2 regions of the Halalkalibaculum sp. DA3122 genome follow, and region 1 is predicted to be linked to the other one. Evidence: riboswitches for the same ligand, from Rfam matches in the RefSeq annotation. Region 1 holds a riboswitch; the other holds the start of a gene.
What was found. Region 1 has a riboswitch for cobalamin ahead of ACG2F4_RS11800 (ABC transporter substrate-binding protein). Riboswitches for the same ligand answer to the same signal wherever they lie in the genome.
Positions count from the first base shown of each region.

Region 2: it holds a riboswitch for cobalamin, as region 1 does, so the genes downstream of both, ACG2F4_RS17175 (hypothetical protein) here and ACG2F4_RS11800 (ABC transporter substrate-binding protein) in region 1, are expected to answer to the same signal.

Region 1 covers NZ_JBINJF010000016.1:82,024-90,261, reverse strand. The annotation lists gene ACG2F4_RS11830 (M23 family metallopeptidase) at 70-1,044, shown strand; gene ACG2F4_RS11825 (CBS domain-containing protein) at 1,350-1,799, shown strand; gene ACG2F4_RS11820 (response regulator transcription factor) at 1,812-2,489, opposite strand; gene ACG2F4_RS11815 (alpha/beta hydrolase) at 2,618-3,319, opposite strand; gene ACG2F4_RS11810 (ABC transporter ATP-binding protein) at 3,390-4,394, opposite strand; gene ACG2F4_RS11805 (FecCD family ABC transporter permease) at 4,394-5,473, opposite strand; gene ACG2F4_RS11800 (ABC transporter substrate-binding protein) at 5,473-6,660, opposite strand; cobalamin riboswitch at 6,685-6,901, opposite strand; gene ACG2F4_RS11795 (amidase) at 7,299-8,238, shown strand, end outside.
Region 2 covers NZ_JBINJF010000036.1:19,833-28,070, reverse strand. The annotation lists gene ACG2F4_RS17180 (ribonucleotide-diphosphate reductase subunit beta) at 1-808, opposite strand, end outside; gene ACG2F4_RS17175 (hypothetical protein) at 853-1,200, opposite strand; cobalamin riboswitch at 1,338-1,530, opposite strand; gene cobA (uroporphyrinogen-III C-methyltransferase) at 1,801-2,682, opposite strand; gene nirB (nitrite reductase large subunit NirB) at 2,977-5,514, shown strand; gene nirD (nitrite reductase small subunit NirD) at 5,650-5,997, shown strand; gene ACG2F4_RS17155 (alginate export family protein) at 6,204-7,508, shown strand; gene ACG2F4_RS17150 (NarK family nitrate/nitrite MFS transporter) at 7,565-8,238, shown strand, end outside.

The DNA.
Region 1 (8,238 bases):
TGTGAGTTGCTGTGGGGTACGTTCATCATTCTCATTCAGCAATTACTCTCTTGAAATAAAAATGGAGACATGGCTCTAAAAAATTATTTTTTTTACGACGAGCGTAATTGTGAATTTGTACCGGTTCAATATAATACGTTTGAACGCGTCGTTTACACCGCCTCCCTTTATATTCTGTTCGGCGTTGTTTTTTCGGGAGTGGGGATCTCAATTCTCTCATCCACGGTGGGAACGCCGGCCGAAATTGCCCTCAAGGCAGAAAATCAGGCCCTTCTCAGCCACCTGGAGCAAACCAAAGATTCCATTCAGGAACTCGACGGGGAGCTGGATCAGCTGGCCCAAACTGACAACGAAATGTACCGTTCCGTTCTTGGACTGGAACCGATCCCCTATGACGAGCGAGAAGCAGGGGTCGGGGGTGCTGATATCTATTCTGATTTTGATGTATACAGCCAGGAAACAGCCGAGATCCTCAAATGGACTTCTGAAAAGCTGGAAACCCTGGAACGAGGCGTAAATATCCAAAAATCCAGTTTCAACGAGATTAAGCAGTACTATAACAGCAATCAGGAAAAAATGAGGCACATTCCCGCTATCAAACCGGTTCAGGGCATCATGCTGAGCGGGTACGGCATGCGGTTTCATCCTGTCCTGAAGTATCGCCGAATGCATGACGGACTTGATTTCAGGGCCAATGTTGGCGATGATGTTTTTGCCACCGGTGACGGCACGGTCAAGTTTGCGGGCATGAAGGGAACTTACGGCCGGCTCGTCATTATTGATCACGGCTACGGGTACGAAAGCCGCTATGCTCATCTCTCCTCCTACGCCAAAAATATCAAGCCCGGTGCCAAAGTTTCCCGCGGCGATCTTATCGGGTATTCCGGGCATTCAGGCATGGTTGAAGGTCCCCACCTGCACTATGAGGTGTATCACGATGGTGAACCTATCGACCCCATTAACTATCTCTTTGCGGACATTACGCCCGATGAATTTCTCTTGTACAAAGAAATTGCACGGACCAACGAAAAGTCCATGGACTAGGACCAGGAACCTGGCAGCTACAGTTAAATCGGCAAAGTTTATCTGGTCTATGATTCTTCCTGAGCCCGGTTTAGCAATATTGTTGTAGCTTCACGGCATAACTCAGGTCTCAGGTCTGCCTGCCTGAGCACACGGCTTCATTGGATCTATGACCGCGTTTTTGTTCACACAAAACGAACTCTCGGCCTGAAAAGACCCACCAATACTTTTAAGTTTCCCCTATTTATCATCATCTCCAACAATCTGTTAAAAATATTCCCGAATTTTATTATACTATTGTTAGCCCATCCTAAAAAAAGGAGTAGATTATGCTGGTAAGCAATATTTTAAAAAGCAAGGGGAATACGGTCTATCATATTGATCCGGAAAGTACCGTCTATCAAGCGATAAAGCTGATGTCAGAAAAGCGAATTGGGGCACTGGTGGTATTGGATGAACGGGGGGCCCTGTGTGGGATCATCTCGGAACGGGATTACCGGGACAAGGTAATCCTGAAAGGCCGCAGGTCTAAAACAACCCCTGTCAAAGATATTATGACTTCGGAAGTATATTGGGTAACACCCGATACTCCAATAAAAAAGTGTATGGCATTGATGACTGAGAAAAAATTCAGGCATTTACCCATCCTGGAGCAGCAAAATGGCGAGGTTATCGGTGTTATTTCAATTGGGGACCTGGTTAAACAGATTATCTCAGAACAAAAAGTGGAGATTAATCATCTGAAAAATTATATCGTTGGCTCATACCCCGGGTAAGACCTGTTTCTGTTAGTCCCCGCACCGGAGCACGAAGCCTTTTTTACGCACCGTTTCGATATAATCATTTTCGGCGTGCTCTCGTATTTTCTTGCGCAGGTAACTGATGTATACATTTATATAGTTGGTCTGCGTATCGAAATGAATATCCCACACCTCTTCTGCAATTTGTTCCTGCGTGACAATCTTATTCTTGTTCTTCATCAGGAACACCAGCAGGTTGAACTCGTTGTTGGTTAGATCCACGGCCGTTCCGTCAACAGAGAATTGGCGTTCCAGCAGCTTTACCATCAATTCACCGCACACAAGTACCTGGTCATCAAGCGATTCTCCTGAACGGCGGGTAATAGCTTCAATACGGGCCATCAACTCTTCCGTATTAAAAGGTTTGGTAAGGTAGTCGTCGGCTCCCACCTTCAGGCACTTGATCTTGACATCGGTTTCCTGCTCTGCTGAAAGTACGAGGATAGGCGTAGTGATATCCTTGTCCCGAATATCCTTGGCGATATCGAAACCATCTCCGTCTGGCAATCCAAGATCCAGTATGATGATATCAAAATCATCAGAAGTCGCAAGCTCTCTACCCTTGCTGGCGTTGTCTGCCTGGGTTACCTCATTTCCCTTGTGTTCCAGCACGGCTTTGACTAACGTGCGAACAGAAGGATCGTCTTCAATAACTAATACTTCCATGGAATTTATCTTTTAAGGCTGTTTTCTTCTTTGGCCACTTGTTTTACTCGAGTAAAATAATTCCTGACCTAACTCTCTGATAATAAACAGATAAGTTCGATTTTTTCAAAGATAAATTTTTACAAATGTTAAAATAGCAGGTAACCCCCATCCTCCAACCATCCTTTAGCGGCATCAATATACGCATTTGTCAACCTGTGCCCTTCCTCCAATTCAATAAAAGAGACATTGGCGCCCCACTCTCTCAACCGAGTAACGGATTTTTCCTGGGGTTCCGCCTGCACTGTGTCATCCCTGGTTCCGTGTAAAGCAAGCATATTCAGGTGCCGGTAGTGATGTTCTCGATCCTCAAACAGTTCCGTCTTCAACCGCCCCCCGATCATGACAAGTTCATTAACATGCATCCACCGGGACAGGGCAAAAAAACCGGCCAGATAGGCCCCCATGGAGTATCCGAATATGCATATGCGTGTAACCTCAATATGGTTCAGTATTTTGTCAACAACCTGTTGAACAAACTCTGAGCCAAGCTCCAGCGACTTGGCAAACTGCGCCTGTGTCCCGTCATACAGGTACCACGCGCGCCCCCAATCATCCACGGTGCGCTCTTTCGCCCTTTCGTAAATCGGGTATGGACCCTGAATAAAAAGATGGAATGCGTTGATCTTCAGCATTCCTTCAACCTGTTTCCTGAATGTGCCAATATTTTGTCCAAATCCATGCAGGTAGATGATCAGCGGCCTTGGCCCCTTCTCGCCAACTTCAATCAATTTGTAGGGAACCTCTATTTTGAATGACGCCTTTCCCGATGTCAGCACCTCTTTTTTCATTGTATTCAGCTTATGTTCAGCATTTCCACTTTGGCCAGGGTTATAGTTGTACAAAATCCTCTTGGATTACTCATCCTCCACTTCGCAGTCGCTGAATCAGGGCCTCAACTGAGGAAAGAGCAGGCGCATTGCCCACTTTCCAGATCAATTCTCCGTCTTTATTCAGGGCCCGCACCTTCCCTTCAGTATCAACTTCCTGCACGATGAAGCCCTCCCGTTCCAGGGCCCGGGTCGTCCAGTATTTTGACACCTCATCCCCACTCAGGGTAATCTGCCTTCCGCAATTTTGATGGATCTTAAATGAACCTGTTTTCCGGTCAAAATCAAAACTCTCCTGCTGGAAAACCTCTTCAAAGGACCCGTTTAGCACCAGATCCTCCGGGGTGCCGCAGCGGATATCGGTTTCCCGGTCCATAAGCCAAACCTGGTCCGATGCTTTCAGGGCAAGGTCGAGCTCGTGAGTCGACATCAGGATCGCCTTGCCGGTATCACGGGCCAGTTTTCGAAGCAGACGAATTATTTCCACCCGGTTGGGAAGGTCCAGGTGGGCGGTGGGTTCATCCAGCAATATAACCGGAGTATCCTGGGCCAGTGCCCGGGCAATCATCACCTTCTGGCGCTCTCCGTCGCTCAATTTCAGGATATCCCGCTCCACGAAGCGTTGCAATCCCGTTGCCTCGATGGCCCAGTGCACGATCTCCCGGTCCTCTTCCCTCAACTTTCCCATCATTCCGGTGTATGGAGACCGGCCGAACGCAATCAGGTTATAGACCGTCAGGTTGCCGATCCGGATTCGGTCGGTAAGAACGGTACTTACCTTTTTCGCTACCTCTTTCATTGGAAGGCTTGCGAGATCGCTCCCTTCCAGCAAGATTCTACCGTTCAGCGGACGCTGCATACGAGCCAGCGTTCGAATTAATGTTGACTTTCCCGATCCGTTTGGTCCCAAAAGCCCAACCAATTCTCCTTTTTTCAAGAAAAGATTGAGCTCCCCGGCCACCACGGCCGGTCTGTTTTTTCCTTTATAGCCGATCGACAACTTTCGGGTTGCCAGTATGTCATTTTTTACTGCCATCAGGAGAAAGAAGCTTGTAAATTCTTGCGCTGCACAATGACCCATACGACTACCGGGGAACCGACCAGCGAAGTTACGGCACTGATCGGGAGCGTTGTGCTGCTGCCGGGCACCTGGGCAATAATGTCGCAGGCCAGCATCAGTATTGCGCCCATAAGGAATGTACTGGGGATCAGCATGCGATGATCGTTTGTGCCCAGCAGGGAGCGGGTTAAATGGGGCACGGCAATTCCCACGAAACCGATGGGCCCACAAAATGCGGTGATGCTGCCTGCCAGCAAGCTGGTACTGATGATGATCCATATTCGGGATTGCTGGACGGCAATACCCATGCTCCGGGCATAGTTTTCCCCCAACAGCAGTCCATTAAGGGATTTTGAAAGCAGAAAAGCGATGCCGGTTCCAATGGTAATAATGACAAAGAGGATGGATATCTGGCTCATCGTAACGCCACCAAGACTGCCGAAGGTCCATATGAGGTAATCCTGTATCTGCTCCGGCTCGCTGAAATATTGCCAGATGCTGACCAGTGCAATAGTAATATTGGCGATCATGAGGCCGATAATCAGCAGGGTTACGTTGTCACGAATACGCACTGAAATAGCCAGTATGAGAAGCAGGACGGCAAAAGAACCCACACTTGCGGCAGCCGCGATTATCCAGCTGCCAACACTGCTGAGCTGTTGTATTGCAAAGATACTGGTGATGGTGCCTGTGGCCAGCATCACAACGGCCACCCCCAGGCTGGCTCCCGCCGTTATTCCCAGCACTGAGGGTCCCGCCAGCGGATTTCTGAACAGCGTCTGCATCAAAAGACCGCCGATTGAGAGTGCACTGCCAGCAAAAATCGCTGTCAATGCTCGGGGCAGGCGAATGTTCAATACAATCTTGGTCCACGATTCATGCGTTGCTCCCTCCCCCAGCAAGATAACGATAATCTCGTCAACCGGGATATCCACCGAGCCCAGTGCCAAGTTGACGAGAAAGAGCAGCACCACGCCCCCGGAAAGTCCTGCAAAATACCATCGGTTTGTCGTGCTTTGAGGTATCGACTCCGTATGTTTGCGTATTTCCTGCATTACTCAATTTTTTGATAATAATACAGGTGATGATCCGGCAGCAGGGATGGATGCATAATCTTAATCAGGTCGGCCAGTACAATGTGGGGACGCACCACCCCCGATTCCCAAAAATCATTCCCTCCGGTTTTACTCATCCGCCGGTTGTTGTTAAATATACGGCCGTTAGCAAACGATTTGAACTCCCTGAAACGGCTGTCATCGGCCAGGATATCCTCTTTTGTTCTTGCATTTCCCGGATTAAGCCAGATATCCGCGCGCAGCCCCGCTTCATACACCACTTCAAAATCCATTCTCAATCCCCCTGTTGAGGCCTTGTTGAACCAGGGATAATCGGCGCCGGCATCACGGAGAAACCGGGCGAAAAAACTATCTCCACCCGATACGAACCAAGCCCCTTTATAGGGCATGTTATTAATCACCAGCGGCTTCTCAGAAACATCTTCAACCTTCGCCTTGAGCTCCCGGTACCTTCTTTTCACCTTTTCAAAACGGCGATTGGCCAGGGCCTCCTTGTCAAGCAGGGCCGCCATCATTTTCACCCATTCAGCCTTTCCAAGCGGAGTATTTTCCAACCACTCCGAATTTACCAACACGTTAATGCCGGAATCCAGGAGTACCCGGAAATTGTCGTACTGCGACGCCTGCCCTCCGGAAATCATAACCAGGTCGGGATTCTGTGCAAGCGCCTGCTCTTTGTTAAGTTCGCCCCCCGGGTAGCCCTTGATATCTCCCTGCTGCAGGCCCCTGCGGATTTCTCTGTTGAATACGTAATCCGGCTGACTTACACCTTCAATTATGGAGTTGGCCCCGAGCATATCTGTTAGAGCGATGTGGGTGGTTGATGTGGCTATCATACTGCGAATCGGTATCTCGATAACCTGGGCGTCTCCTTCAAATTCGGGCAGGCTCGCCCCGCGGGGTATCAGCACGTAATGCAGGGTATCAGCCTGATCCTGGTATGGGTTCAGTATTTCGAGACGTTTGTAGCCTTCACGATAATGTATGTCAAATCCCCGTGCAAAATTGATTTCCACCTGCTCAGCAGGTTGATGGGCAACGGTGGTTACAGCAGGCTGAGGGGCTGTTTCAGGTGTATAATCCGCATCACTTTTTTTACAACTGCCCCAAAAAAGCAGGCAGATAATACCAACCAGGTGCGGTGGCAGATATGTATAATCAATCATAGGTACAGCTTTTCTCCCGAAAGCTTTTCCTTCATCAGCGTTGGCAGGTCTTCTGGCTTATCCCGATCCAGGCCTCCTTCCCATCCCAGCGTGCGGGGACAGTGGATATGTGCCTGTAACATCATCAACGGAATTCACAGCAGCGGGGACTGCTCCGGACTTCCAGCCCAATTATGGTTGGTCACCGGATTCCCTTTTCACACCCGCCAGTGGACGGGTGACCGACACTGAATCAGTATGTTAGCATTAGCGTGCTAATTATACAGGTATTCCAACTTTTAACCTAATCATTTGGCTTTTTGATTTTCAGGGAGAGGGCAAAACCTTCTGTTTTATCGGGATCGGGGCGTCCTGTCAAGCGGGAGTGCAACTCCCTGACCAACGACGAGCCGGGGATTTTGCGACCTTTTAAAAAAGCTGCAGCAGGTCAATATCTGGTTTCATTTTGTTCCTACAATCGTATTTTAGAGATCTATGCAAAACTGTTGTATTGGCCAATATCGTCAACTTCGCGAATTCGAAATCCTCATTTATGAGATATAAACTGCGGTTTCGAATCCCCTCAGGGGTTGATCTTGACCAACACTCCTGGTTTTCAAGGCCCTCTTTTACAACAAATTTTCACTACGGCTTTATTTATGGAACAACGTCTTATCTACTTGATTACCGGTATCTCCCTGGGATTTCTTCTCGCGTTCACCGCCCATTCGCTGTATCAACGCCCTATTACAAACGAGACGATAACCCATGCAGGAGAACTGATCGGCCTGACATTTACCAGCTCGGAAAAAGATTCGATGATCTCTCAGCTTGAAGGACTCAGAAAGAACTATCAAACCATCCGCGACTGGGAAATTGCAAATGAAGTTCCTCCGGCGCTTGATTTTAACCCGATCCCCAGAGGGAAAACGTTTGACCACGAACAACGTCCTGTTGAATGGGATATACCACCGGAGATCTCACTGCCTTCCGACAGTTCAGAACTCGCCTTTTATACTGTTGCAGAACTTTCTTCACTCATCAAAAACCGGAAGATATCCCCCTCTGAACTGACACGGTTCTTTCTTGATCGCCTCAAGACATACGGCGATACTCTGGAGGCTGTCGTCACATTAACGGAGGAACGTGCGCTCCGGCAGGCACGGCAACTGGATCAGGAGCTGGAAGACGGGTATTATCGCGGTCCACTGCACGGTATTCCGTACGGGTTAAAAGATCTTTTTGCTGTTAAAGGATACAAAACCACCTGGGGCGCCGAACCCTACAAAAATCAGCAAATCAGTGAGACAGCCACTGTTGTGAAAAAACTGGATGAAGCCGGTGCGGTGCTCGTAGCCAAAACCACGCTTGGTGCGCTGGCCTATGGCGACGTGTGGTTCGGGGGGATGACCCGCAATCCCTGGAATCTAAGGCAGGGATCCAGTGGGTCATCTGCTGGTTCCGCTGCGACAACTGCAGCGGGATTGGTGCCCTTTGCGCTCGGTACCGAAACCTGGGGCTCCATCGTCTCTCCCTCTACCCGAACAGGCACAACGGGCCTCAGACCCACCTATGGCCGGGTTAGCCGGCACGGAGCGA
Region 2 (8,238 bases), on a different contig from region 1:
TGCCCAGGATCGTCCGGTCGCCAAATCGATGTTTGACATACTCAATTTCCAGGGAGGTTCCCTCCAGGATGACATTCCGGATATCCTGCACGTACTCGGTATCCTTCACAATTTCCGGATTTTCTTCCAGCATAATCAGGATAGCTTCGATGCCGTTTTGCAGGTGCAGCGATTCATCGATCAGTACCAGTTCCACCCCGGAAACCACGTTTTTCATCTTGGCCATATCCTTGAGCGCAAAGAAATGGGCGAATGAGGAGTAAAAGAAAATCCCTTCTAAGATGATGTTATTTAGCAGAATGGCCCGAAGTACCTTTTTTTGTCCCTCGAGTGTTTCGGGATTAATTTTTCCGTGACTTATTTTATCGATCTCATCGACAATAAGATTTTGCTTTTTCCGCAATATCGGATCGTCGAAGGCCACATCGTACATCTTCTCGCGGTCCAGTCCGAAGGACTGCAGTACAATCTCAAAGAAGTCGCTGTGGATATTCTCCATAAACAGCTGGGTGCTGAAGCTCATCTTTGCGTGTGGATCGGTGAGCAAAGGGAAAAAGGAATTGACCAGCACGTTTTGCACCAGCAGCTCCGACGAGCAGAAATAGCCCACAGCCGTATCAAAAAGCTCTTTTTCATCGTGGGTCAGCGTGTGATAGTCGAGGGCATCCTGCTGGATGTTCAGCTCTTCGGGAAACCAGACCACCTTTTTCTGTTTTTCGTACAACTCTTTAAAGATGGGATACGAGGGATCCTCGCTCAGTTTGATATTTTCGCGTACAGACGTACGCCCAATCAGTTTATTATTCATACTTGTGATTTTTGAATTCCTGGTTTTCATGATAGAACTATTGCTTAGCAGGAAATTACTTGCGTATTATCCTGTAATCCTCGCGCCATGGCAAAGCTGGTATCGATGGGATAGCTGTAAATTTTGTCATTTTCTTTCTCATACAGATCACGATCTGGTATGGCGCCGACCAACAGGGCCATATCCAGCACCTGATCGTAGAGCGAAAAATCATTTGAAGGTACCAGGTCGATTCCCGCATCTTTCTGGGTGGTCCAGTGCATCACCTTGAAGATCGAAATTGATTCATTCAGTCTGGCTTTGCCGGTCTCTCCCTTCCAATACGGTTCTATTACTTTCTTCAGGTCTCTGTTGATACCTATCCGCGGGTATCCAAGATTGTGGGTAATCATAGCAATTCGTTTTAGCTTGCAATTCTGAGGTGGGATGCAAAACGTTGAAGGGCAGGAGTTCACGGAGCTGGTGAGATCAGTAAAAACAGTCGGGTATTCCATACCTGCCTTTCAACAACGCCTTAACTCCCGAAGGCCTCGTTTACTGATTTAAAGGCAGGTCTCCTGACTTACCGACAATTTCTTCGAACCTTCCCGCCTCGTTTGGGGCTGAGACAGTGGTTAAATCAAAGAATATTCCGGATTACAGTTGCGGGTACAGCTCCAGCATTTCACTGGATTCCCTTTTCACCCCGACAGAATCGGGGCACCTTCAAACCTGTATTCAAGAAAAGAGCTGCCGCTCTCATTGTCAACGAATACTTTTCCACAAAAAAGTCGAGTTGTTAACAATTCGGCTTTCTTATTGAGCTCCTGGGGATAGACTATCTCTAAATTACGGTAAACTGCATATTCCTGTAGAATCATCCGGAAGATGAAACGTGTTCAACCTGCGAAGCTATTGTTGCTGAACTTTGCCGGCGAGTACGTTTATTGATAGGTTGGCGGGCAATTTCCACCAGCGTCTTGCGCATGAGCCCTATTTCGGTGAAATGCAGGTTAGAAGTTTAGGGCAGAGATTCCTACTCTCATATATTCTGTTATCTCCCTGTAGCTGCTGTTAAAAGCACTAAATACGATATCCTGTTTTCCTCGCCACTTCTTTTGTGAATTGCAAAAATCGGGATGTAGCCGCACAACGTCTCCAATTATGATCAAGACAGGGTTTGTCAATTCATTTTTGCGTACCTCATCCACAATCGTATCCACCGTGCCCAGGGCGATCTTCTCCCCCGGCAGCGAGCCTTTCTGGATGACCGCAACAGGCGTATCCGCACCGCCGTGATTGCGAAAAATCTGCGTAATTTCGGGGAGCTTCCGCATCCCCATCAGGATGGCGACGGTGGCCGAAGACCGGGCGGCCAGCTTCACATCTTTCGAAACCGTACCGTTGCGCGTCACGCCGGTGGTCACCCAAAAACTTTCGTTAACACCGCGCTTGGTTAGCGGTATGCCCTGCAGCTCCCCAACAGACGTACAGCTGGAAATACCGGGCACAATTTCCACCGGGATGTCGTGATCCCGCGCATGGCAAAGCTCCTCGTGCCCGCGACCAAAAATGAACGGGTCACCGCCCTTCAGCCGCACCACGCACTTGCCCTCGTTCGCCTTTCGGACAATAAGATCGTTCGTGCTCTCCTGGCTGTTCTGCGATGAGCCCGCCTTTTTCCCCACGTAAATTTTCTCAGCGCGGGGTGGTGCATAATCCAGTAGATCGGGATGGGAGAGCGTGTCATACAGCACCACATCGGCCCGGGCCAGGGCTTTAGCCCCCTTGATGCTTATCAGATCGGGATCGCCGGGGCCGGCCCCCACCAGTATGAGCTTGCCACCCCCGGCCGGTATATCAGGTTGAGTTTCTGTGGATTTAGTCAATGGCATAAGCAAAGTAGCAGAATAAAAGTACAAATATTTAAAATTACGGCTTTATGGAAATTTTGCCTATTTAATTTAATAAAATTATTCACTTTGACTAAAGTATAAATATATAAAATGAAAATTAACTCTATTTTTTAGTTTGAAAGTTTTATTAATTGATGTTAACATGCGAGCTGAAATTCAATACTTGCATAAATTAGTAAGGTTTTATTGAATTTTAAACTAAAAATATTAAGAATTTCGTCTTGACATTCTGCGCATGCAGCAGGTGTGGACCATAAAACTCAATCACTCGTTATGTCACCAGCTAAATCTCCCGAACCGGAACACATTGTCGTTGTTGGAAATGGGATGGTGGGCTACAAGTTTTGTGAAAAGCTCATCAACAAGGAAACGAGCACCAATTTTAAGATTACCATTTTTGGCGAGGAGCCCCGCCCGGCATACGACCGCGTACAGCTGAGCTCCTACTTTGCCGATGCGGACGAGGAGGACCTGCAGATGGCCCCGCGCTCCTGGTACGAGGAGCAGGGCATTACCCTGTTTACCGGAGAGCTCGTGGTGGATCTGGATCGCAAATCCAAGACCGTAACCTCCCAGAAAGGGCGCACGGTTTCCTACGACAAGCTGATCCTGGCCACCGGCTCCAGCGCGTTTGTGCCTCCCATCGACGGTACCGACAAGAAGGGCGTATTTGTGTATCGCACGCTTGAGGATCTGGATGCCATCACGGACTATGCCCGGGGCGCCGGCAAGGCGGCGGTAATTGGCGGCGGACTGCTCGGGCTGGAGGCGGCCAAGTCGGCCATGGACCTCGGGCTGGAGACCAGCGTCATCGAATTTGCCCCGCGCCTGATGCCGAAACAGCTGGATGAGATCGGCGCTCATGCATTAAAGACGGCGCTTGAAGAGCTGGACCTGGAAATTCTGCTGAACAAGAACACTACGCTCATCGGCGGCAATGGCACGCCCGAATACCTCGACTTTGAAGATGACGATCGCCTGGAGGCAGACATGGTGATCATCTCCGCCGGAATTCGTCCGCGCGATGAACTGGCCCGCAAAGCTGACCTGGAAGTTGGCAAGCGCGGCGGCATCATCGTGGATGACAAGATGAAAACCAGTGATCCCGATATTTATGCGATCGGGGAATCCGCCCTGCACCGCGGCATGATCTACGGCCTGGTGGCCCCCGGCTACGAGATGGCCGACGTGGTGGCGGAAAACCTGACCGGCGGCGATGAAGAGTTTACCGAATTCGATATGTCCACCAAGCTAAAGCTCGTGGGCGTGGATGTAGCCAGCTTTGGCGATGCGTTCGGGGAGTCGGAAGAGAACAGCAAGAAAGTGATTATCGACAACAAGGCTAAGGGCGTGTATAAGCGTATCAATGTCTCTGAGGATGGCGATCGCCTGCTGGGCGGTATGCTCGTCGGCGATGCGGATGATTACAACATGCTGCTGCAGATCGCCCAGAATGGCTTCTCGCTGCCACCCGATCCCGTGGACCTGATTATCGGCAAGCGCGACGAGGAGTCCGGCGCCGGCCAAAAAGTGTATGATTTTCCCGATGACTCGATCATCTGCTCCTGCGAGAGCGTGACCAAGGGCGAGATCTGCGAGCTCATTGAGGAAGAAGGCAAAGAGGATATCGACAGCATTAAAAAATGCACCAAGGCGGGTACCGGCTGCAGCGGCTGCGTACCGATACTCGATGACCTGCTGACCCAGTCGATGGAGGCCCGCGGCAAAGAAGTACGCAAGGTAATCTGCGAGCATTTCGATTACACCCGCCAGGAGCTCTTCGACATCATCAAAGTCAAAGAACTGCACACCTACGATGAGCTGCTGGATGAGGTGGGCGAAGGCAACGGCTGCGAAAAGTGCAAGCCGGTGGTCGCCTCCCTGCTGGCCAGCGCCTTCAACGAGCATGTTCTCGAAGACCGCGACACGATCCAGGATACCAACGACCGCTTCCTGGCCAACATTCAGCGCGGCGGTACCTACTCGGTAATTCCACGCGTACCCGGCGGCGAAATTACGCCGGACAAGCTGATCACCATCGGTGAGCTGGCCAAGAAATACAATCTCTACACCAAAATTACCGGCGGGCAGCGCATCAACATGATGGGCGCCCGCGTGGATCAGCTCCCCGATATTTGGGAAGACCTTATCGAGGCCGGCTTCGAAAGTGGTCATGCGTACGGAAAGGCGCTTCGAACGGTGAAAAGCTGCGTCGGTTCCGTCTGGTGCCGGTACGGACTGCACGAATCGGTTTCCTTCGCCATCGAAATTGAGGAACGTTACCGCGGACTTCGGGCTCCCCATAAACTCAAAGGCGGCGTTTCCGGCTGCGTGCGCGAATGCGCCGAAGCCCAGGCCAAGGACTTTGGCATCATCGCCACCGAAGAGGGCTGGAACCTGTTTGTCTGCGGAAACGGCGGTACCAATCCCCAGCACGCCAAACTGCTGGCCACCGATCTCAGTGAAGAAACGCTTATCAAATACCTGGACCGCTTCCTGATGTTCTACATCAAAACGGCCGAACACCTGGATCGCACCTCTACCTGGCTCAACAAAATGGAGGGCGGCCTGGACTACCTCAAGAAAGTGGTCGTCGAAGACTCTCTCGGTATCGGCGAAGAGCTGGAACAGGAGATGCAGCAGCTGATCAACGTCTATTCCTGCGAATGGAAAGAGGTGGTCAACAATCCCGAGCTGCGAAAACGGTTCAAGCATTTCGTCAACTCCGAGGATCTCGATCCCAGAGTCAAGTTCAAGGAGTACCGCGAGCAGCCCGTGCCCGCCGCGGCCGGCTGGGAAGATGAGGAGTAAAACAATTCCCCATTCATTTAACAATCAACCACGAAGAACACAAACTACACTAATTCTTTGAGTCCTTTGTGGTTACATAAACCCAATCCCTGTTATCATCCAAATCACAATCCCTAAACCTTTCTTTAACAGTTCATGGAAGCACAACAAGATGTCATTGAATGGTACAAAGCTGCCAGGGTGGAAGATTTCCCAAAAAACGGCGGCGCCTGCGTGAAGCTGCAGGACAAGCAGATTGCCGTATTCAATTTTACACGGCGTGGCGAATGGTTCGCCTGCCAGAATATGTGTCCCCACAAAAAAGAGATGGCCCTGGCCCGCGGTATGATCGGTGAGAGCGAGGGCGATCCGAAAGTAGCCTGTCCCTTTCACAAACGGGCCTTTAATCTCTACTCCGGGGAGAATATAAACGGCGATGAGGAGCCGGTTGAGACCTATCCGGTGAAAGTGGAAGATGGATTCGTCTATGTCGGCCTTTCATAGCTTTTGTTTCATCACCGGCTACGTCAAGCGTCCACGCTTGACAACATGAAGCTTAATTCTTTACAAGCGCGGACGCTTGGAAGAGCAGTGCTTTAAAATGCTCCATAATCCACAAGTGCATAACTGATCAGCCCGACCCAGCCGCTTCGATATCACAGCCGGCGGTCCCAATTATCTGTTCCAACAGTGCTTCCAACATAATCCCTATGATCCTATCCGATACGAATAAATTATATACGTTCATTTTTGCCTGCCTGGCTTTCCTGCTGCTGGCAGATTATGCTCTCGCCCAGTTCACTCTCTCCGGCGAACTGCGCCCGCGTACCGAGCTGCGCCATGGCTATAAAACATTGCCTGCCGAGGGTGCTGAGGCTGCTTTCTTCACCGAACAGCGCTCCCGCCTGAACCTGGATTACAGCAAAGAGTTGTACGAAATAGGCCTCAGCGTGCAGGATGTGCGCATCTGGGGCAGCACCGGCCAGCTCAATAAAACCGATGGGCGTTTTTCGGTACACCAGGCATGGGGGCAGATCAACTTTAACAAAAGCCTCTCATTGAAAGCAGGTCGCCAGGAACTGGTGTATGACGACCAGCGCATCCTCGGCAGCGTGGGGTGGACCGCCCAGGGCCGCAGTCATGATGCGCTGCTTTTGAAGCTTGACCAGGAAGACTGGTCGCTGCACGGCGGCTTTGCCTTTAACCAGGATAACAATCCGCCGGAACCCGCCAAACTGTTCGACACTTATTATTCCGGCGTCAATAATTACAAAACGCTGCAATACCTGTGGTATCACCGCGAGCTGGAATCTACTTCATTTTCAATACTGGGCCTGAACAACGGCGTTCAGCTGCCGGACAGCACCGTTAATTTTACCCAAACCGTCGGACTCACTGGCACGCACACGTTCTCAGATTTTTCAGTTGACGCTACCTTCTATTACCAAACCGGCACCGATCCGGCCAATACTGATGTAAGCGCCATGCTTGCCTCGGCGAGTCTCTCCTACTCCGGGTTGAATAACATGAATCTGACGCTAGGCGCCGACTACCTCTCCGGAACCCAGCCCGACCAAGCCGACAACCACTCCTTCAACCCGCTGTACGGTACCCATCACAAATTTTACGGCTTCATGGATTACTTCTACGTGGGCAACCCGCATAATCAGCCCATTTCATCCCACAACAATAGTGTGGGCCTGGTGGATCTGTTTGTTAAGTCCGGGTTCAGTTTGTCTGAAAAATCCTCGCTGTCGGCCGCACTGCACCAATTTTATTCACCGGTCGATATCGTCGATCCCAATAATCTCTCAAGCACACTGAGCAGCACGCTGGGCACCGAAATTGATCTTGTTTTTTCGCATGCCCTGTCGGATGAGGTAAGCATCGGGGCCGGGTATTCCCAGCTGTTTGGCACCAATTCACTAGAAGCGATTAAAGGCGGAAGCAGCGGTCCATCCAGCAACTGGGCCTGGCTGATGCTCAGCTTTAATCCTGTTTTTATTTCGATGTAGCAACCGATCCCTAATCCCAATCAATCCCTAACAAAAACTACTGTCGGGTACCACCAATGAAAACCACAAAAGATACGAACAAGGCAACGCGCATAAACCTGTTCAGTTTTGCTGCACCGCACATGCGGACTTTTCACCTCTCCTGGATCTCCTTTTTTCTCTGTTTTTTCGGGTGGTTCGGGGTAGCGCCGCTGATGGCTGTGATCCGCGAGGAGCTGAGTCTCACGCAGTCGCAGATCGGGAACACTATAATTGCCTCCGTGGCCATCACCGTCATTGCACGGATATTTATCGGGCGATTTTGTGATAAATACGGTCCGCGGCTCACCTACACCGTGCTGCTCATCTTTGGTTCTATCCCCGTCATAGGCGTGGGGCTGAGCAACAGTTACGAGACCTTCCTGCTGTTCCGGCTGGCCATCGGCATTATCGGCGCCTCGTTCGTGATAACCCAGTACCACACCTCCGTTATGTTTGCGGATAATGTTGTGGGCACGGCCAACGCCACTACCGCCGGATGGGGGAATATGGGCGGCGGCGCCACACAGATGATCATGCCGATGATTTTTGCAGGATTCGTCTTTCTCGGTTTTGAGGATACATCCGCCTGGAGATGGGCGATGGTCGTGCCGGGTGTGCTGATGATCGTGCTCGGCATCCTGTACTACAATTTTACGACGGATACGCCCAAGGGCAACTTCTCAGAGCTGGAGGTTGATTCCGTCGCTGA